Regions from separate parts of the Aeribacillus composti genome, predicted to be linked through region 1. Evidence: riboswitches for the same ligand, from Rfam matches in the RefSeq annotation. Region 1 holds a riboswitch; each other region holds the start of a gene.
What was found. Region 1 has a riboswitch for thiamine pyrophosphate ahead of thiT (energy-coupled thiamine transporter ThiT). Riboswitches for the same ligand answer to the same signal wherever they lie in the genome.

Region 1 (5,250 bases):
TGTGAAAAATCAGCAGAAAATATGGAATACATGATTAAAAAAATTACAGAAAAATTGAATATGATCAACATCAGTGCAGTTCAACCAACACATTTTAATGTAAATATGTATGAAGACCTAAAAGAAATTTATGACCATGTAATGAAAAAAAATACTTTCAGCCCCAGCGAAATGCAAGCAATTGCAGAGGAATTGGGGAACCTACGAAAGAGCACTCTTTAAGTGAATTGAGCTTTCTGCTGCTCGTTGCGAATGGGCTTGTGCAAATGACGGCAATTAGTGTTTAACTTAGCGATGTTGAAGTGTTGTGAAAACTCGCAGCTGCTGTCCTCATCAGCTTGCTTCAGTTGATTTGTTATATGTGGTTCTATACGCTTCTCAAAACGATGTTCGAGTCACATTAGGAACCGCCCAATCTGCCATCCATCAGAGGTTTAGCTTGGATTCTAAAGCAGGCGAATCGTGTACGCGCTCCATTTTCATCATTCTCTTTTTTCTTTTGCAGGAGAAAAATAAAGATAGACCTCCTTGTTGTTTAGATGCCAGATTTCAGAAGAAATCGTTTTTACTTTAAAGCAGCTTTATAAATTCAGTATAAGCTGCTTTTTGTATAATAACTTTTTGTCAAAACGGTGTCTATTTTTTGAACAAAATGTGAATTTTTTGTTTCGTTTTTGTGACAAATGATTTATAATAAAAGAAAACGTTTTCTTTGTTTGGGGGTCAAAAAAATGGTCGTGACACTTATGAAATATTTTTATTTATTCGTTGCTCTCTTCTGTTTATTGTCTGGAATTTTGGTCGGTTTTGCAAAGGAGCTTCCGCTTTCGGTGATAGTCATTTTCTTAGGCTTTTTCAATCTTGCTTTATATTATGTCTTCCATAGAGAAGCCTTGAAAAAACAGCAAATTTAAAAGAATGGCGAAAATAAAGGCACCATTCTTTTTCGAAAACGTCAAATAAGCTTTTTATAAACTTTATCTTTATAAAATTGAGATGCAGATGTGTTGAATATATTCCTTTTCTTCACGATTCGTTCCAATGCTAATTGTTTTTCCGACAGCTTTTGTTGTAATTTTTTCCTTTCTGCTTCATCTTCACAGCATTTTAGTAAATCTTGAATAGTTAATAGTTCCTTTTTCAAGTCATTTTCTTGATCGACCATTCCGGCGTTTCTCAAAAGACGATAAGCCATTCGGAGTTCTTCCGGAATATCAGACAAATCGTCATGCGGGAGAGGCTTCCCCATCCCGGGAAGTTCTTTAAACTCTCCCTCTTCATATGCCTTTTTGATCCGATCCTCAGCAATTTTTGCAAATATATCCACGCTTCACCCTCCCTTCGACCGTTATGTTCGTCCTTTTTCTAAACGCTTTACCCGCTTTTTCATCGCTTTTGTTAAATATCCGCCTTTAAAAGAACGAATTTCATACGAGCTTAAAAACGCTTTTGGTTCTATTTCATTGACAAGGTTTAAAAATTCTTCCTCCCGAGAGCGTTGAGCAACAACTTCCAAACGATACCTGATCGAATTCATTCCTTCTCCTTGAAAGACCGTAACCCCAAAACCAGCCTCCCTCAATTTTTTTACTAATTCGGAATTTTTATCCATTAAATTCACATTGTATGTTACATATCCAAAAGCCAGCTTTTTCTCCAGTTCACCGCCCAACAACAGCCCTGCACCAAAACCGACAATATATGCACTAATATTGTAAATATTAGATAAATCTTGAAAAACTATTCCTAAAGCGACAATATAAATCGCTGCTTCTAGCAAACCTATACCAGCAGCAGCCTTTGTTTGATTTTTCACTAACAAAATAGTTCGGATCGTCAATACTGGTACATACAATAATTGCAGCAAAAAAATAAAAATTGCTTGTAGAAACATGTTGCCTAGACACTCCTTTGTTCCATCATTCTATAAATTATTTTCAAAAAGAAAGAGCTATCATAAACTCAAAATCTGAGATTTGAAACTACATTTTTACAATTCATCTTGATCTGTTATTATGCTTCGAAACTTCCTTTTTCATGCGAATAGGCTGGCGCTTGAAATACATCGCTGTTCTCCATACCCACTCCAACGGCCCTAATTGAAAATATTTAAACCAAATATGGCTGATGATAAGCTGCACGGCAAAAATTGCGAGTGCAAGCCAAAAACCGGCGAAGGGGTATACTTTACCGTACAATCCCAATCCGTAATGATAAAAAATATATGTACAAATAACAGATTGCATGATGTAATTTGTCAATGACATGCGTCCAACAGGCGCAATCTTCTTAACAATTTGCCGGCAGATTGGGTGAAAATATAAAAATATGAGAGAGATCACATAAAACAACATGAGAAATGGTGCACCGAACACCATGTAAAAACTATTTTTAGCGGTGACCGCAAAAATATTTAACGGAAGCCCAATGATAAGCCCGAAAAACCAGATGGCTGTTAATAACCTTCGATGCTTCTCCGGTTCTTGAAAAAGCTTTTGTTTCGCAAATATCATGCCAACTAAAAACATGCTGATATATGGGAGCATGTTTATTATATAGACAAGCGGTTGAAAAGGCCACATGCCAGACATAGACATGTAAAAAAGCCGATCATGAATACGCTGATGGAAAATATCAGTAAAACTTCCGTTTTGATATGAATGGATTGCGTTTCTTGCCTCCTCTTCCAGTAAGGCAGCCTGCTCTCTTTTTTGGACAAAAGCATCCTCACCATTGGATACAGCCGTCATCAAACCAATAAGGAGCAAATATAAACTAAATAAACATACAGTCCATACCAAAAGGGTTTTCCAGGAACACTTCCGGAAAAAAAGGAGAAGAAACCCCAGCACAGCATAATCCATTAAAATGTCTCCATCCCAGATGAAAAATGAATGAATTAGTCCAAATACAAAAAGCACCACCAGTCTGCGTATATATATAGAAACAAAGTTCCTGCCGTTTCCTAAAGCCCGTTCCTCCATGATGATGATTCCAAATCCGAACAATAATGAGAACATTGTAATAAACTTCATTTGTACAAATATTTCCAAAATATTTTTCGTTAGAAAATCCCATGTTCTCCATGTTTCAGTAAAAAAATTTTCGCTGCCTATTTGGTATAAATATACATCTGGATAGCTGAAATGCGCCATATTCACAAGTAAAATGCCAAATATCGCAGCCCCCCGCACCACATCCACTACTTCATAACGCTCACGATTAAGATTCAAACCAAAACCCCCATTCTGAAAAAAGTTCTTATTGTTAACGCCCTTTTTTCATTACTTTTTGTCCAAAGGCTGCATTTCAGCTTTATCGTGTTTAAATTTATTTGAATATAGCGAAAAAAGAATGACAATTTTCTTATAGTCTATTATGATAGACATAAGATTCGAATATCAACAGATCCACAAGGGGAGCTATATGCTGAGAGTGGACGGATATTTCGTCCAGACCCTTTGAACCTGTTAGTTAATGCTAGCGTAGGGATGTGGAAGTATACTGATCCATGATACAGCCTTTTTCCCCCTTATGGATATTTGTTGATAGCAAATAATATACAGGGGGTTTTATTTTTGGAAAAAAATCGCTTATTACTATTAATAGAAGCAGCAATCTTTGCAGCATTGGCAGTTATACTTGATCTTCTCCCTTCCATTCAATTATCATCAGCCATTTCTATATCCATTGCCATGGTGCCTGTACTCATATTATCGTTTCGATCCGGTGCAAAGATTGGCTTCATTTCCGGCTTTTTATGGGGATTATTGCAAATTGTATTAGGTGATGCATACATCCTGACGCCTGTTCAAGGCTTCATCGACTATTTTCTAGCTTTTTCCTTTATCGGTTTAGCCGGTCTTTTCAGCAAAACTATCCAAAATAAGCTGAAAGATGGAAAGAAAAGCTCTGCTCTTGTTTTCATCATCTTTGGCGTCTTCATCGGAGCTTTTGCACGTTATTTTTGGCATTTTATCAGCGGTGTCTTTTTCTTCGGAGAATATGCACCAGAAGGAATGTCAGCGGTCGTTTATTCTTTGATCGTAAACGGCATTACGATGATAGGAGCCTTTGTATTATGCGCTGTCGTTACTGTTATTCTCATTATGGCGGCGCCAAGATTGGTTGTAAAATAAATAAAATAGTCCTCTGCAAAACATGCAGAGGATGATTTTGTTTATAGGGTAAATACTTTCGTTTCAACAGTGTATTTTTTTAATTTTTCACGGCTTACATGAAAACCGATCCCCGGGTTATCAGGCAAGGCAATTTTTCCATTATAAACCGATATTTCCGGTTCAATAATATCTTCTTCCCAATACTTAGATGAACTGGATATATCTCCTGGCAGTGTGAATTGTTCAAGTGTCGCTAAGGCTATATTATGGGCCCGTCCAATCCCTGATTCAAGCATCCCTCCGCACCAAACTGGAACATTTTGCTCTTTGCAAAAATCATGGATTTTTTTTGCTTCTGTCAAACCGCCAACACGGCCGATTTTTATATTCATAATTTTGCAGCTTCGAAGTTCAACAGCCTTTCGAGCATCTTCGAAGGAACAAATACTTTCATCTAAACAGATCGGTGTGTCCAATTCTTTTTGAAGTTTGCTATGATCCACAATATCATCGTGCGCAAGAGGCTGCTCAATCATCATTAATTGAAACTCATCCAATTGTTTTAGATGATTTATATCTTTTAATGTATAGGCACTGTTCGCATCAGCCATTAAATCCAAGTTCGGAAAATGCTTCCGTATTTCCTTAACTACTTCAATATCCCAACCGGGTTTAATCTTTATTTTTACTCTCTTGTATCCTTCCTCCTGATATTGTTCAATAAGACTGATTAAATCTTTTATTGTCGGCTGAATACCGATGCTCACCCCAGCTTCAACTTCTTTTTTCATTCCCCCGAGAGCTTGTGAAAGAGGTATATTTTGCTGTTTTGCATATAGATCCCACACGGCACCTTCCAAAGCCGCTTTTGCCATATAATTTCTGCGAATAAAACGAAACGATTCAGCCAACTCACGAGGATGATGAAACGACGTCTTTGATAAAATCGGAATGAGGAAATCTTCGATCATGTGCACAGTTGTTTTCACGGTTTCTTCTGTATACCATGGAGTGGAAAAAGCAACCCCTTCTCCAAAACCGGCTGCACCATCATCATCCTTTACTTCTACGATCAACAATTCGCGATCGTGAATGTCTCCATAGCTAGTAGAAAATGGGGCTTTCAAAC
Region 2 (5,250 bases), 630 kb from region 1:
AAGCCGCGAACAAAGGAAATAAATGGGATCCAATAGGCACCAAAACTTAAAAAAACAATATCTCAACCTTCCCATTTGCAACACCTTTCACTTTTTTTCTTACAGTTTATTTTTTAGCATACGAATTGTTTTTATTTATAAAAAATTTTTTTCGAATAGGCATGCGAAATTAAGAAAAAACTTTTAAAGAACTCCATCAATAACAATGGTGAGCGATATGAAAAAAATTTTATATCTTCCTTTTTTGACCATACCTTCAGGCCATCATCAAACAGCTGATGCCCTAATGGAAGGGTTGTTACGGCTTGATCCTGACATTCATTGCGAAAAAATGGACCTTTTGTCATCGAAATTTGGAAAAATAGAAAGGCTGATATCTTCCTTTTATTTGCAATGGATTGGCCGTTTTCCTAAATCATACAGCCATATGTACCACAGGTCAGTGCTTGCGGAACAAAAGAGCGGCAAAAGGTTTTTCCATTATGAGGCACTTTTTCTCCGCCATTTAAAAAAGATCATTGATGAATTGAATCCGAAAATGATTGTTTGTACCCATGCTCTTCCTTCCTACTTGCTTGCCAGGCTGAAAGCCTCTTCTCAAATCAACATCCCTGTTATCAATGTATACACAGATTTTTTTATTCATCACCTTTGGGGAAAAAGAGAAATTGACTATCATTTTGTCGGTCACTCATATATGAAAGATTATTTGCTCGAAAAAGGTATAAAAAAAGAACAGATTTTTGTTACAGGGATTCCTATTCACCCAAATTTTACAAAAAGGAAAGATGAACATGTACATAGCATGCGCTTTTATCGAGGATTAATTTCGGGAGGAAGTTCAGGCGTCGGTTCAATAGAGAAGATAACGGAAAAAATCAGCCGCGATGATGATATCCATTATATGGTGTTATGCGGAAAAAACAGAAAGCTTTATGATCGATTAATAAAACAAAATCATCCACGAATTACTCCTTTACCTTACATCTCTTCAAGAGAACAAATGAACGATCTGTACAATCGCGTCGATTTTATCATGACAAAGCCCGGGGGTGTGACAATCAGCGAATGTTTATACAAAAAAATTCCTATATTTGTATACCACACTCTTCCAGGACAGGAAGAAATAAATTTGGAGAAATTAACAAAATTCGGGATGGTGTTTGATTTTCGAAATTGGCAAGAGGAAACAAATATTTCGGCCTCCATTATTCGAGCGCTGCAATCTAAGCAGCTATCAAAATTTTTATCGAAAGTGGATGAATATCATAAAAGTTTAGCTCCGATTGAACCAGCGGGATTGATCAAACGTTTAATGAATGAATAGCTCCTGGAAGCCATTAAAGCTTCTAGGAGCATTAGTTTGAAAATTATTTATCGATAAAGGGATGACCCGCCCTCTATAAATTCTTTTGCTTTTTGCCTCAAACCTTCCTGAACGAAATCAGAATCACTTGAACCGGCCATTTTTCTTAAATTGTGGGAAATTTTCATCGAGCAAAATTTTGGACCGCACATAGAACAAAAATGGGCAATTTTCGCTCCTTCTGCCGGCAAAGTTTCGTCATGATATTCGCGTGCCCGTTCAGGATCGAGAGAAAGATTAAATTGGTCGTTCCAGCGAAATTCAAAACGGGCTTTTGATAAAGCATCATCCCTTATTTGGGCGCCTGGATGCCCTTTTGCCAAATCTGCGGCATGGGCTGCAATTTTATAAGCAACAACACCTTGGCGCACATCCTCTTTATTGGGAAGGCCTAAATGCTCTTTCGGAGTTACATAACATAGCATGGCCGTTCCGTACCAGCCGATCATGGCTGCTCCAATGGCTGACGTAATATGATCATAGCCGGGAGCAATATCGGTCGTTAATGGACCGAGGGTATAAAAAGGAGCCCCCTTGCAAATTTCATTTTCTAAATCAACATTTTCTTTAATTTTATGCATCGGAATGTGCCCAGGGCCTTCGATCATGACTTGGACATCATGTTTCCAGGCGATTTCCGTCAATTCACCGAGCGTTTTCAATTCGGCAAATTGCGCTTCATCATTGGCATCTCGAATAGATCCGGGACGCAAGCCGTCACCTAATGAAACGGCAATATCATATGTTTTTAAAATTTCGCAAATCTCTTCAAAATGAGTGTATAAAAAGTTTTCTTGATGATGCGCCATACACCACTGCGCCATGATCGAACCGCCGCGGGATACGATTCCGGTCGTCCGGTTGACGGTCAAAGGGATATAGCGAAGCAGCACGCCGGCATGTATAGTAAAATAATCGACCCCTTGTTCTGCTTGCTCAATTAATGTATCACGGTAAATTTCCCATGTTAACTCTTCAGCAACGCCATTTACTTTTTCGAGCGCTTGGTAAATCGGGACGGTTCCAACCGGCACGGGCGAGTTGCGGATGATAAATTCTCTTGTTGCATGAATTTTTTTTCCTGTTGACAGGTCCATAATTGTGTCAGCGCCCCAGCGGATGGCCCAAAGCATCTTCTCAACTTCTTCTTCGATTGACGATGTTACAGCTGAATTGCCAATGTTGGCATTAATTTTTACATGAAAGTTCCGGCCGATGATCATCGGTTCACTTTCCGGGTGATTAATGTTGGACGGAATAATGGCCCTGCCGGCAGCGACTTCTTGACGAACGAATTCAGGATCCATGTTTTCACGAATCGCCACAAACTCCATCTCTGGGGTGATGATCCCCTTTTTTGCATAGTGCATTTGTGTAACGACAGCACCTTTTTTTGCTTTGAAAGGCTTTCGATGAAAAGGTGTGGCAATATTGTGATCTTCCCAATTGCGAAATCCATTATCCTCAGGCTTTACCTGGCGCCCGTCATATTCTACAACATCATGACGGTCTAAAATCCACTGTTTGCGTACAGCCGGCAAACCTTTATGAATATCTGCCTGAAAATCAGGATCTGTATAGGGACCGCTCGTGTCATAAACCTTTACAGGTTCATTTTCAAACGTTCCCGCTTCCGTTTTCGTGGGAGTTAATTGAATTTCCCTCATCGGAACCCGAATATCGGGTCTTGACCCAGTCACATAAATTTTTTTGCTTGCTGGAAACTGCATGTTTTCGAAATAATGTTTCATTTTTCTCCTCCTCCATTTTTTTATCTGAAGATGTGCATAGAAAAATAGGAGGGGAGATGGGATGTGAAAAATAAAAACGGGTTCGCTTTAGCACGAACCCGATCAATTCAATATAGAAAAAGAAGGCAATACAAATACTCCCGCTACCTACTTCCCTACGCTGGCATCATCCAGATCAGGTTCAAAGGGTTGAAGAACTTCAGGCGCGTTCTTCTCTCAGTCCAGCTAATTGGACACCCCTAGTAGATGGTTATATATTTTTTTTAATAGTAACATAATATGAAAAATAATGAAAATATTTTTTCGTTTCATGTATGTTTGCAGAATTGTTGATTTTTGAAACTTTCTGCGCAATTGTCCGTAATAATATTAGGCAAAAAATAAGGGGGGAGAGGCCTGAAATCAAACAATAAGTTTTTCGCTATTTGCGCTCTGCTGCTCATCTTGTCGATTATTTGTGCGTCTTTTGATGCCAAATCAGCTGAAGGGAAAACCGTTTATTTTATTCCGATTGAAAATACAATTGAAAAAGGGTTGGTGCATTTTATTAAACGATCCATTCAGGAGGCGGAAAAAGAAAAAGCGGATGTCATTGTTTTTGAATTGAACACTCCTGGCGGTGCTTTAGAGGCAGCGATAGAAATAGGTAAAATGATTATGGATACAGATATCAAAACAATCGCTTATGTAAATAAACATGCGATTTCCGCAGGGGCTTATATAGCATTAAGGGCTGATCAAATATATTACCATCCTGGCGGTACCATTGGGTCAGCAGCTGTCATTGACTCCAATGGCAATGCTGCAGAAGTAAAAGTGCAATCGTTTTGGAAAGCAGAGATGAGAAATGCTGCTGAGGTTCATGGCAGAGACCCTATGTTCGCTGAGGCGATGGTAGACAGCAGCTTGGATATGCCCGAATATGGTGCAGAAAAAGTAGAATTACTAACATTAACAGCAAAACAAGCGATGGAAGTCGGGTATGGTGAAGGCATCGCCAAAAGCCGGGCAGAGCTTTTGAAATCGATCGGAATGGAAGGTGCAAAAGTCCAGGAGACTGAGGAGACGTTTGCTGAAAAAATAGCCCGTTTTGTAACAAACATGTATACCATTCCGATATTATTAACGATTAGCGGTTTAGGGTTTGTGTTAGAATTGTACACTCCTGGGTTTGGCATTCCTGGTTTTATTGGACTATTGGCGCTGTTTTTGTTTTTCTTCGGTCATTTTATTGCAGGGCTTGCGGGATTGGAAACGGTTGTTTTGTTCGTGCTTGGGGTTCTGCTTATAATTGCAGAATTGTTTGTTCCAGGAGGAATTATTGGAGCAATCGGTTTTCTTTCAGTCCTTTTAAGTTTATTTTTAGCAGCTGATCATATAGGACATATGGCGGTTTCTCTTTTTATTGCCGGTTCCATTTCGATATTCACAATATTCATTATGTCAAAGGTGATTGGTAAGCGTATGAAATGGTTTAAAAAAATTATTTTAAATGATTCAATCAGCACGGAGAAAGGTTATGTATCCAATCAAAATCGTACAGATTTAATTGGGAAAACGGGTGTAACTGTGACTGCTTTACGGCCGGCAGGAACAGTAATGACCGATGGAGAGGAAAGATTGGATGTTGTGACAGAAGGGACGTATATTGAGAAAGGAAAAAAAGTGAAAATTGTTAAAGTAGAAGGCTCACGAATTGTTGTGAGAGCTATTAATGAAAATGAATAGGAGGTAGGTATGTCACATGGATGTATCATTTTTTCTTTTACTAGGTCTTATCGTATTAGGTCTTATTTTGCTTGGCATTTTGTTCTCTTTTGTGCCGATTATGCTTTGGATTTCCGCTCTGGCAGCTGGCGTTCGCATCAGTATTTTGACTCTTATTGGAATGAGGCTGCGCAGAGTCATTCCAAGTCGAGTGATCAATCCGTTAATTAAAGCGCATAAAGCCGGCCTTGATGTCACAACAAATCAATTGGAAAGCCATTATTTAGCAGGAGGAAATGTCGATCGAGTTGTCAACGCATTAATTGCAGCTGAAAGAGCTAATATTGAATTGAGCTTTGAACGTTGTGCTGCGATTGATTTAGCGGGAAGAGACGTGCTTGAAGCCGTTCAAATGAGCGTAAATCC
Region 3 (5,250 bases), 1.7 Mb from region 1:
CCTCTGCTGTTTGATAAGAGGCGACGATTTGCACCGCCGGGCTGATCACGCCAACTGTATCGCACGTCATTCCGTCAGACGGAATCGCTTGGAGCATACAATGGAGGCATGGTGTTTGTTTCGGAACGATGGAAACGGTCATTCCATAACTTCTCACTACTGCCCCATAGATCCAAGGTATTTCGTGCTTCATCGCTAAATCATTGATGAAAAATCTCGTTTCAAAATTGTCAGTCCCATCGATGATAAGGTCGACATCCTTTACATGTTCAATAAAATCAATTGAGAAATCGCCCACAATCGCTTCAATCGAAATGTTCGAATTGATTTCCTGCAAATGTTTTTTGGCAGCAACCGCTTTTGGCAGCTTTTGTTTCGCATCCTCTTCCGTATACAGCTGTTGACGCCCGAGATTGCTCCAATCGACATAATCACGGTCAATGATGGTTATTTTACCGATTCCAGCACGGGCTAACATTTCAGCGCTTGCACAGCCGAGTGCTCCAGCTCCAACAATGAGCACATGGCTTTTCAGCAATTTTTTTTGTCCCTCTTCTCCAATAGGAGAAAACAAGATTTGGCGAGAATATCGTTCCATTATGTCGTTAACATTCCTTCCGTTGGACTGCTTGCTTGTGCATACCGTTTTTTCGGAATGCGTCCTGCTTCATATCCAAGTCTGCCTGCTTCAATCGCCAGCTTCATTGCCTTCGCCATTTTCACAGGATCTTTTGCACCGGAAACAGCTGTATTTAATAAGATACCATCTGCTCCCATCTCCATGGCGAGTGCGCAATCTGCCGGCGAACCGATTCCGGCATCAACAATGACTGGAATATTTGCTTGCTCAATAATAAATGATAAATTGAGAGGATTGACAATTCCTTGGCCTGATCCGATCGGAGATGCTCCCGGCATGATGGCATGAACCCCTAATTCTTCAAGCTTCTTCGCCAGAACAACATCGTCTGAAGTGTATGGAAGAACAATAAACCCTTCTTCCAATAACATCTCTGATGCCTTCAATGTTTCAATCGGATCAGGGAGAAGCGTTTTATCATCTCCAATTACTTCCACCTTAATCATATCACATAATCCTGATGCCTTCGCAAGCTTGGCGATTCTGACTGCTTCCTCCGCAGTTTTTGCCCCAGCCGTGTTCGGCAGAAGCGTATATTTTGATAAATCCAACATCTCCAAAAAATTTGGCTGTGAAGGCTCGTAAATATTCATTCTTCTGACGGCAAATGTCAAAATTTCAGCACCTGAGGCTTCCACCGCTTCTTTTTGTATCTCAAAAGACGGATATTTTCCAGTTCCTAACATTAATCTCGACTGAAATGTTTTATCACCTATTTTTAACATGAATCATCATCCCCCTCCAACAAAATGGACAATTTCAATTTGATCACCATCATTTAATGTCTGGATACTGTATTGTTCTTTTGAAACAATTTCACCATTTCGTTCAACGACAACAATTCTTTCCTGTAATTGAAAAAAGTTCAGCAAATCTTCAATGCTTCGAACACTATTCTCCACTTCCATCTGCTGGCCGTTGATGCGAAGTTTCACCGTTTCATCACCTCCCTTTCGCATCAGAAAGCAATCTGTTTAAAGAAAAGGTATGAATATAACGCTCATATTGATTCGTTTTCAAAATCATGTCTTTTACGATCAAGCTTGTAATCGGCGCTAGAAGAATGCCGTTTCGATAATGGCCGGTCGCAAAAAAGATCCCCTCATGCTCCGGGTGCTCGGCAAAATACGGCCAGCCGTCAGCTGTTTGCGGCCTGAGCGACGACCAAGCACTAACGACCGGTTCAGACCCGATTTCTGGCATAATTTTCTGAACCTTTATCATTAATTCGGATACTCCTTTGACTGTCGGATGCGTATCCCAGTCGTTTTCATAAGAAGTTGCTCCAATAATAACGGTGCCGTCTTTTTTCGGTACGATATAACAGTGCTCGTAAAACACTGTTTTGTTGATCACCAGTTTTTTCGGTTTTATGGCTAAGCATTCTCCTTTAACGGGCTTCATTGGATTTCTCAGCCCCAGCTTTTCAAAGAAAAAGCCACTCCAAACTCCGCTTGAAACGACGACTTTTCCACATATAAAAACTCCTTGGGAAGTGACAAGCTTGTATGCTTTTCCCTCTTTAATCACGTCGAAAACAGGACATTGTTCAAAAATAGATGCACCATATTTTCTAGCGCCTTTCGCATATGCGTGGCAAACAGATGAACCTTTCACTTGGCCGTCATGCTTAAGCCAAAGAGCTCCCGCAATGTCTTCAGAAACATGTGGCTCATTTGCCAGTACGTTTTCCCTTGAATGCCATTCTAGTTCATTCTCATCTGCGAGCGATTGCAGAAAGCGGCCTTCTTCCTCAGTAAATGCAAGCCGATACATGCCTTCCTGCACAAGCTCAATATCCACACCAGATTGCTCCAATAATTCTTTTGCAAGGCTCGGATATAAATTTCGGCTCTCTAAGCATAGCTCAAAAAATATGTCTCTTTTTTCATTTTCAGAATGGGCACCCAGCATTCCTGCTGCAGCGGATGTCGCTTTACCTCCGATTTCGCCGCTTTCAAACACGGCGGTCTTCAGCCCTGCTTTTGATAGCTCATAGGCGATCCCTTGGCCGATGACCCCTCCCCCGATGATTCCAACATCAAAAACGTTCATTTTAAAAAGCTTCCCCTTTCCTGAAAAGTTTGGCAGCGCTCTCTGGATCTTTCGAAGAAAAGATATAGGACATAACGGCAATACCGCTTGCTTTTTTTTCTAAAACCTTTTGCATATTATCAGGCGTGATCCCACCGATGGCGATAATAGGAATATTGACGTGTCCAACGATTTTCCTAAGCAAATCTGTTCCCTTTGCCGGAAGTCCTTTTTTACTGTTCGTTTCAAAAACGTTTCCGAAAAAACAATAGTCTGCTCCGTCTTTTTCTGCTTTTACCGCTTCATCTAATGAATGGACGCTGACACCGGCTTTTATTTGCGGAAAAGCGCTTTTCACTTTTTTTACCGGCAGGCCGGTTCCCGGAAGATGAACATTTTGAACGCCTGTTAGGAGCGCAACATCGAGCCGATCGTTGATAACAAGCTGTTCTCTCCTTATCCCGTTTGCCAAAAGCTGTTCTACAAGATGAATGATCTCACATGGTCTTTTATTTTTTTCTCGTATATGAACGTAATCAACATGATCTGATATGGACAAAATTATGCGTATTAGCTCGTTGACCGGTTTTGTTCCGTCTGTTACGGCATGAAGTTCCAACATTGTACATTCCTTTCATGAGAAAGACGCTCACACTCGTCTTTCAAGGTTCAAAACTGGAAAGCAGCTGTCCAAGGGTGAGACTGGAAACAATAAAAAACCACCTTCCTTGCTGGAAAGTGGTAATGGAATATCAGACATATGTTTCAAATTCCCACTTCCCTACGCTGGCATCATCCAGATCAGGTTCAAAGGGTCTTAAAGTCAACACTTTAATCTCAGCCTTTCCAAAGGCTCCCCTAGTGGATGCTTATTAAATTTTCATACTAATTTCATGCTATCACAATTTGTTTTGTTTGCAAATATTATTTGCTAAATTCCAGCTCATCTTTTAACTCATTTACATATTTGCGGGAACCCGTTACAATCAAGCGGTCCCCTTTTTTCAATTCGGTATCGCCGTGAGGCACAATGGAATCTTCACCTCGAAAAATCCGGACAAAGATACAATCTCCTGTAAACGGAAAGTATCGAAGCTTCATTCCATCATATTTTCGGTTATTCATATTAATTTGATAAAGAGAGTTGTCTTGGTTTGTTAAGATCCGCATAACGCCAGGCGATTCGATCAAAGCCCTGAGCAGCGTTTTTGTTGACAGCATGACGGAAAATACGCTGATCCCCTTTTCTTTTAATGCTTGATCCAACTCCGGGGAAGAAATTGAGGCGATGACCTGTTCTACGCCGCATTCTTTTGCATATGTCGCAATTTCCGCATTTCTTTCTTCATCCCCAGTAGCCACTATTACTATATCAGCTTCCATTATGTGGTGTTCATTCAATGATTCTATCGAATAGTCTTTCAATTCTTCAATTTTAAACACCGATTGAGCAGTCCCGTTTTCAATTTTGTCTTGCTGTGTATGATATACGGTTGCTTCATACAAATTTTTGTCCAATTCTCTTGTGACTGGAAGGGTCATTTGATTTGCACCAATAAAAGCAATTTTCTTTTTAGGCTGCACCGCCATTTTTTTAGGGAATAATTTTTTAAATCCTATCGGCGTGATAATGCTTGTTAACACGGCAACTACTATTAGTGCGTCAGCCATTTGCTTATCAATCAGTTCGATTCGCTGTCCAATTTCAGCTGCCGCAATAACTAATGATAAAGTAGCAGTCAACAAGAACGCCGCCGCAATCGTTGTATTCGTATCATACCATTTTCTCAGCACAAAAACGGGAATAAACTTTGAGATCAAGAGGGCGAGAAATAACAAAGGAATTAACAAAAGAAGGTTCGGATCTTTGATCAATTCCCATAAATCCAATTCCACCCCTATCATGACAAAAAAGATCGGGATTAAAAAACCGTAGCCAAACGAATCTAGCTTTTGCACCAAGTCTGAATTAGGCGATAAAAGCGAGACTAAAACTCCCGCAAGGAAGGCGCCTAAAATATTTTCTGCCCCAAGCGTTTCCGATAAACCTACAAGTGCGAGAATTAACGTAAAAACCGCCCTTGTTCCAATTTGAACCGTTCCTTTTGACATCGATTTAATAAAGGATCGACTTTTAAACCTTTTGCCAATGAAGTAAAGCAGTACGCCTGCTGCAAACAAAAGAAGCAGAAGCCACGTATTGCTTTCTCCTTCGCTGTTTAAGGAGACAAAAACCGCCAGCAAAATCATGGTGACAAGGTCGGCTATGACAGCCACCAGCAAAATAATTTGGCCGATGGTTGTTTTCATAATTTGCTCGTCTTTCAGCGTCGGCACTACTACTCCTAAAGAAATCGTTGAAATCACTAACGTCATGAAAAAGGCATTGCGGATAAATCCCATCCACATTAACAAATACGATAAAAGTAATGAAACAACGAAAATGCCAAGAAAAACAATTGACGCAACCAAAAAAGTATGAGGAGCTTTTTTTCCGTTGGACAGCTTTTCTTCTTTTTTCTTCTCTTTGGAGAAAATGGTGAAATCAATCTCAAGCCCGCTTAAAAACATGAGAA
Region 4 (5,250 bases), 1.8 Mb from region 1:
ATTTAACCATCTGCAAAACATTGCAGGTGGTTTTTCATTTAGAAACGGCTTTTCGCCTTTGAAAGGACTTGTTTTTATTGCTTCGAAGCTTTCAAAAGATAAGCATTTCCCATTTACCATTCATCCGGCATCCTTTTTCCAGCTCTTCAATCCTAAAGAAATGATTCACATTCCAAATCACAACATGCTATAATAAATGATGCTAGTTTGAACAAAAAGGAGCATAGGTGGATGGCAAAACAATCACAAACTTTTTCCATTATGAATCTATTAAAGGTGCTTTTGGCTGTCATCGTTATCCTTTTCCTATTTTATTTGCTTGCGTTTAACGACGTCGTCGTGCGTTTTATATCTCTGCTATTAAATGGATGTTTAGTTGTTCTCGCCTTCCTTGTCTATCGGAAAATAGACTATATGATAAAGATGAAAGAAGAACGAAAAGAGCCTATTCAAACCGAAAAGCTGCCTGATGAAACAGAAATGGCGCGAAAAGAACAGCAATTAAATAAACTGGAGCTTGATAAAACGCAATTGTTGGAGGAGCTATTAACAAAAGCCGGTATCGAAGAGGAAGAAAAACAAAAGTACCGAGCCAAAATTAGAGAAAAAGAGGATGAAGCTTCAAAGCTTCAACAAGAGCTGGCATTCATGAAAGGCCGGATTGCCAACTTGATTTTAAAAAGAGATCCTGAGATCGAGCGGATTGTCCTGCTGCTTGATGCGGATTTTATATTAAATCATTCGTTAGTGGAAATTAATCAAAGGTTTCAGGAAATTAGCGGCAGTTTTTCTGAACAATCCATCGAGCATTTGAAAAAGGCTAATTATATTGATCAACATTTGCAATTTACTCGAATTGGTTATCGTGAATTATTAAAGACGGCAAAAAGGATCAATTAACCGTTAGCTTGTATTTTTCTATATTTTATGATTTAATGAAATTAAATGAAAATTTCATAATATTAACATACCACTAGGGGAGCCGAAAGGCTGAGAAAGGCGTGTGCCTTGACCCTTTGAACCTGATCTAGATCATACTAGCGTAGGGAAGTGGTGCAGTAATATCGAAACCTGTCTATAGGTTTTGTATATACTTGCCCGTTCCCTTATATTGGGAACGGGCTTTTTGCATTACAAGGCTGGTTGGCAAACCATTTTTCAAAACAAAATGTTAAGAAAGGGGAGACAACGTGTTACAAACGCTATTTCAGCAAATTGATGAAAGGGAAGAAGAACTTCTGAATCTTCTAAAAACACTCGTATCGTTTGAAACGCCGAGCCCTCCGGCAAGAAATGCAAAAGAGGCTCAAAAGTATGTCGCCTCATATTTGGAAGACATCGGCTTTTCCATTGATCAATGGGATTTATATGAACAAGATCCAGTCGTAGTAGGAACGAAAAAAGGAAAAGATCCAGAAAATTACCACAGTTTAATTATTAACGGGCATATTGATGTCGCTTCAATCGAAGAGGGAGAAGAATGGCTAACGCCTCCTTTTGAGGCAACGGTTAAAGGGGATTACATATATGGACGCGGTGTAGCGGATATGAAAGGGGGAATGGCTGCCAGTCTGTTTGCATTAAAGCTGCTGCAAGAAAACGGCATTGAGCCGGGAGGGGATATCATTTTTCAGTCCGTCGTCGGTGAAGAAGTAGGCGAAGCAGGAACAAAATCGTGCTGCGACCGGGGATATCGAGCTGATTTTGCCATCGTTGTCGATTCAAGCAACTGTGAAATACAAGGGCAGGGCGGGGTGATCACGGGCTGGATTACGATTGAAAGCCCCGAGACATTTCACGATGGCACGAGAAGACAAATGATTCATGCCGGCGGGAAGCTTTTTGGGGCAAGCGCGATTGAAAAAATGATGAAAATTATTGAAGGACTGCGAGAGCTTGAACAGCATTGGGCAGTGATGAAAACGAGCAAAGGCTTTCCGCCTGGTTCTGCCACAATTAATCCAGCAGTGATTGAAGGTGGAAGGCACGCCGCTTTTGTGGCCGATAAATGTTCCCTTTGGATTACCGTTCACTATTACCCGGAAGAGCATTATGTAGAGGTGATCCGGGAAATTGAAGAACATATCCATCATGTTGCAATGGCTGATCCATGGCTTCGGAAATATCCTCCGAAATTTAAATGGGGCGGCACATCGATGATTGAAGATCGAGGAGAAATTTTCCCAGCTTTTTCATATGACGAACATTCACTCGGAGTGAAAACATTACAAAAAGCACATAAACTGGCATTTAATGAGGAAGCAAAGCTGACGATGTCCCCTACTGTGACAGACGGCGGCTGGCTGAGTGAAGCGGGAATTCCCGTCGTTTTATATGGACCGGGCACGCTTGAAGATGCACATTCGGTGAATGAAAAGCTGTCCATCCCCCAATTAAAAACATTTACAAAATCGCTGATCGCGTTTTTATTTGATTGGTATCAGAAAAAACGATGACAATTACAAAAGCTGCGAAAGGGGTAATTCAAATGTTTACAGACCGATTGTATAAAACTGCAAAACCGATTTGGGAAGCGAGTTACCATCATCCGTTTGTTCAAGGAATCGGCAATGGGACGCTGGATATCGACAAATTTCGCTTTTTTATGGAGCAGGATTATCTTTATTTAATCGAATACTGCCGCCTGTTTGCCCTTGGAAGCTTAAAGGCTCACAATCTTCAAACAATGACAGTTTTTGCTGATCTTCTACATTCGACGTTAAAAGTGGAAATGGATTTGCATCGTCAATACGCTGAAAGAATAGGAATAGAGAAGGAAAAATTAGAACAAGTTCAGCCTGCTGCTACAACCGTTGCATATACGAGCTATATGTTAAATGTGTCGCAGCGAGGATCATTGGCAGAACTGGTTGCCGCAGTCCTTCCATGTACATGGAGCTATTATGAAATCGGCACACGCTTACATGAGATTCCTGGTGCCAGTGAACATGAGTTTTACGGCGAGTGGGTAAAAATGTACGCATCAACAGAATTCGGTGAATTGGCAAAATGGCTGAAAGATTTAATGAATGAGCTTGCAGAAGGAAAACGGGAAGAAGAATTGAAATGGCTGGAAGATATTTTTGTCACAACGAGCAAATACGAATATATGTTTTGGGAAATGTCTGAACGAAAAGAAATGTGGCCAATCGAAATCAATTCTTAATATAGGAGAGAATGAACATGAAATTTTCTGAAAAAATTCGAACAAAAGCAGATCCGATATGGCAGGCCAGCTTCGATCATCCATTTGTAAAAGGTATTGCCGATGGGAGTTTGCCGCTTGAATGTTTTCGTTATTACGTTTTGCAAGATTCGTATTATTTAAGCCATTTTGCAAAAGTGCAATCGTATGGAGCGGCAAAAGCAAACGATTTATATACGACATCGCGAATGGCTCAGCATGCACAAGGAACATTTGAAGCGGAATTATCTCTTCATGAAACATTTGCCAAACAGCTGGGAATCACAGAGGAGGAGAAGGCGAATTTTAAGCCGGCCCCAACGGCGTACGCCTATACTTCCCATTTATATCGAGCGGCGATCAACGGTCACTTAGGCGATATTATTGCTGCAATACTTCCGTGCTATTGGCTATATTACGAAATTGGCGAAAAATTAAAAGATGCGAAGCCAAAAGAACCGATTTATCAACAATGGATTGCGGCTTATGGGGGCGATTGGTTTAAGCAGCTTGTCGAAGAACAAATTGACAGGCTGGATGAAATCGCACAACAAACGATAGAAGCCGATCTAAAAAGAATGGAAGAGCATTTTATCATCAGCAGTCAATATGAATTAGCGTTTTGGGAAATGGCTTACCGTTTAGAAAAATGGGAAGTGGAACCAAAAATCAGTCAATAAAGGAGTTTGATCATAATGAAAGGATTAAAACTGACAGACATTCTAGTAACAATTGTTATTTCGATCGTTTTTGGAATTGTTTATAAACTATGGGGACCGCTTTACTATGCGGTCAAGCCGATCGGGCTGCATGTCGACCAGCTCATATACGGTATGTGGTTTATTGCTGCGACGGTCGCCTTTCTTATTATTCGCAAGCCTGGAGTAGCGCTGATAGCGGAAACAGCAGCGGCATCTGCAGAATTTATAACCGGCTCTGAATTCGGCATAGAGGTTCTTCTTTACGGAATCGTCCAAGGACTATTTGCAGAGATCATTTTTGCGATTTTTCGATATAAAAAGTTTAATATCGGTGTTGTCATGCTGGCTGCAGCCGCTTCAGCAGCTGGTTCGCTAATTATGGATCTTTATAAAGGCTATATAGATGACTTAGTATTTTGGAACTTGCTATTATTCATTGGAGCTCGATTGATTGGCTCAATCATTATTGCCGGCGCGTTTGCCTATTATCTAGTGAAATCTTTGGAAGCAACAGGAGTGACTAATTTAGTAAGACCTGCGTCGCATGAAGATTATGACGCACTGAACTAGAGGTGGCAAACATGGATCTAGTATGCGAAGTGAAAAATTTACGATTAAAATATCCTGGAGAGGAATCCTTGCTTTTTAAGGATGTATCCTCTTCTTTCTATAAGGGAGAAAAAGTCTTGCTTCTTGGTCCTTCCGGCTGTGGGAAATCGACGTTTTTGCAGGTGCTAAGCGGTTTAATTCCAAAATCTATTGAAGTGCCGATGAAAGCAGAAAAAATCTTGACTCCGTCATCTTGGGGATATGTGTTTCAAGATCCTGACACGCAATTTTGCATGCCGTATGTAGATGAAGAAATGGCTTTTGTTTTGGAAAATTTGCAAGTGCAAAGAGAACAAATGCATGAAAAAATGCGAGTTTACCTGGAAATGGTCGGCCTTCATTTTGATGATCTTCATATCAGCATTCAATCATTATCAGGCGGCATGAAGCAACGGCTGGCGATCGCCACTGTTTTAGCATTGCATCCAGACGTGTTATTTTTGGACGAGCCGACTGCAATGCTGGATCCGGAAGGGACAAAAGCGGTATGGGACACGATGAAACAAGCAGCTCAAGATAAAACAGTTATCATCGTTGAACATAAAATTGATCATGTTCTTGACTTTGTCGACCGCATACTTTTATTTAATCAAAAAGGACAAATCGTCGCAGACGGTCCGAAAGAACAAATTTTTTCTCGGTATCGGAAAGAAATTCGCGAAGACGGCATTTGGTATCCCGGTGTATGGGAGGATTATCTTCGTGATAAGCAGGGGTATTACAAAAAGACCCCTTTAAAAGAACAGGTCGTGATTG

Region 2: linked by a shared signal. The riboswitch ahead of thiC (phosphomethylpyrimidine synthase ThiC) and the one ahead of thiT (energy-coupled thiamine transporter ThiT) in region 1 are both predicted to bind thiamine pyrophosphate.
Region 3: linked by a shared signal. The riboswitch ahead of tenI (thiazole tautomerase TenI) and the one ahead of thiT (energy-coupled thiamine transporter ThiT) in region 1 are both predicted to bind thiamine pyrophosphate.
Region 4: linked by a shared signal. The riboswitch ahead of RI196_RS07275 (acetylornithine deacetylase) and the one ahead of thiT (energy-coupled thiamine transporter ThiT) in region 1 are both predicted to bind thiamine pyrophosphate.

Annotation. Positions count from the first base shown of each region.
Region 1 is NZ_CP134501.1:3,273,757-3,279,006, forward strand. It holds gene RI196_RS15980 (DUF1128 domain-containing protein) at 1-222, shown strand, start outside; gene RI196_RS15985 (hypothetical protein) at 732-914, shown strand; gene RI196_RS15990 (DnaJ family domain-containing protein) at 956-1,327, opposite strand; gene RI196_RS15995 (DUF2179 domain-containing protein) at 1,349-1,894, opposite strand; gene RI196_RS16000 (DUF418 domain-containing protein) at 1,998-3,233, opposite strand; TPP riboswitch at 3,406-3,509, shown strand; gene thiT (energy-coupled thiamine transporter ThiT) at 3,579-4,139, shown strand; gene menC (o-succinylbenzoate synthase) at 4,181-5,250, opposite strand, start outside.
Region 2 is NZ_CP134501.1:2,646,608-2,651,857, reverse strand. It holds gene RI196_RS12920 (YkoP family protein) at 1-75, opposite strand, end outside; gene RI196_RS12915 (MGDG synthase family glycosyltransferase) at 218-1,327, shown strand; gene thiC (phosphomethylpyrimidine synthase ThiC) at 1,375-3,117, opposite strand; TPP riboswitch at 3,253-3,368, opposite strand; gene RI196_RS12905 (NfeD family protein) at 3,562-4,845, shown strand; gene floA (flotillin-like protein FloA) at 4,862-5,250, shown strand, end outside.
Region 3 is NZ_CP134501.1:1,099,595-1,104,844, reverse strand. It holds gene RI196_RS05560 (ThiF family adenylyltransferase) at 1-601, opposite strand, end outside; gene RI196_RS05555 (thiazole synthase) at 598-1,365, opposite strand; gene thiS (sulfur carrier protein ThiS) at 1,372-1,575, opposite strand; gene thiO (glycine oxidase ThiO) at 1,583-2,695, opposite strand; gene tenI (thiazole tautomerase TenI) at 2,697-3,296, opposite strand; TPP riboswitch at 3,436-3,544, opposite strand; gene RI196_RS05535 (monovalent cation:proton antiporter family protein) at 3,599-5,250, opposite strand, start outside.
Region 4 is NZ_CP134501.1:1,478,371-1,483,620, forward strand. It holds gene RI196_RS07265 (TlpA family protein disulfide reductase) at 1-1, shown strand, start outside; gene RI196_RS07270 (hypothetical protein) at 232-900, shown strand; TPP riboswitch at 966-1,066, shown strand; gene RI196_RS07275 (acetylornithine deacetylase) at 1,191-2,456, shown strand; gene tenA (thiaminase II) at 2,489-3,166, shown strand; gene tenA (thiaminase II) at 3,184-3,864, shown strand; gene RI196_RS07290 (ECF transporter S component) at 3,880-4,455, shown strand; gene RI196_RS07295 (ABC transporter ATP-binding protein) at 4,467-5,250, shown strand, end outside.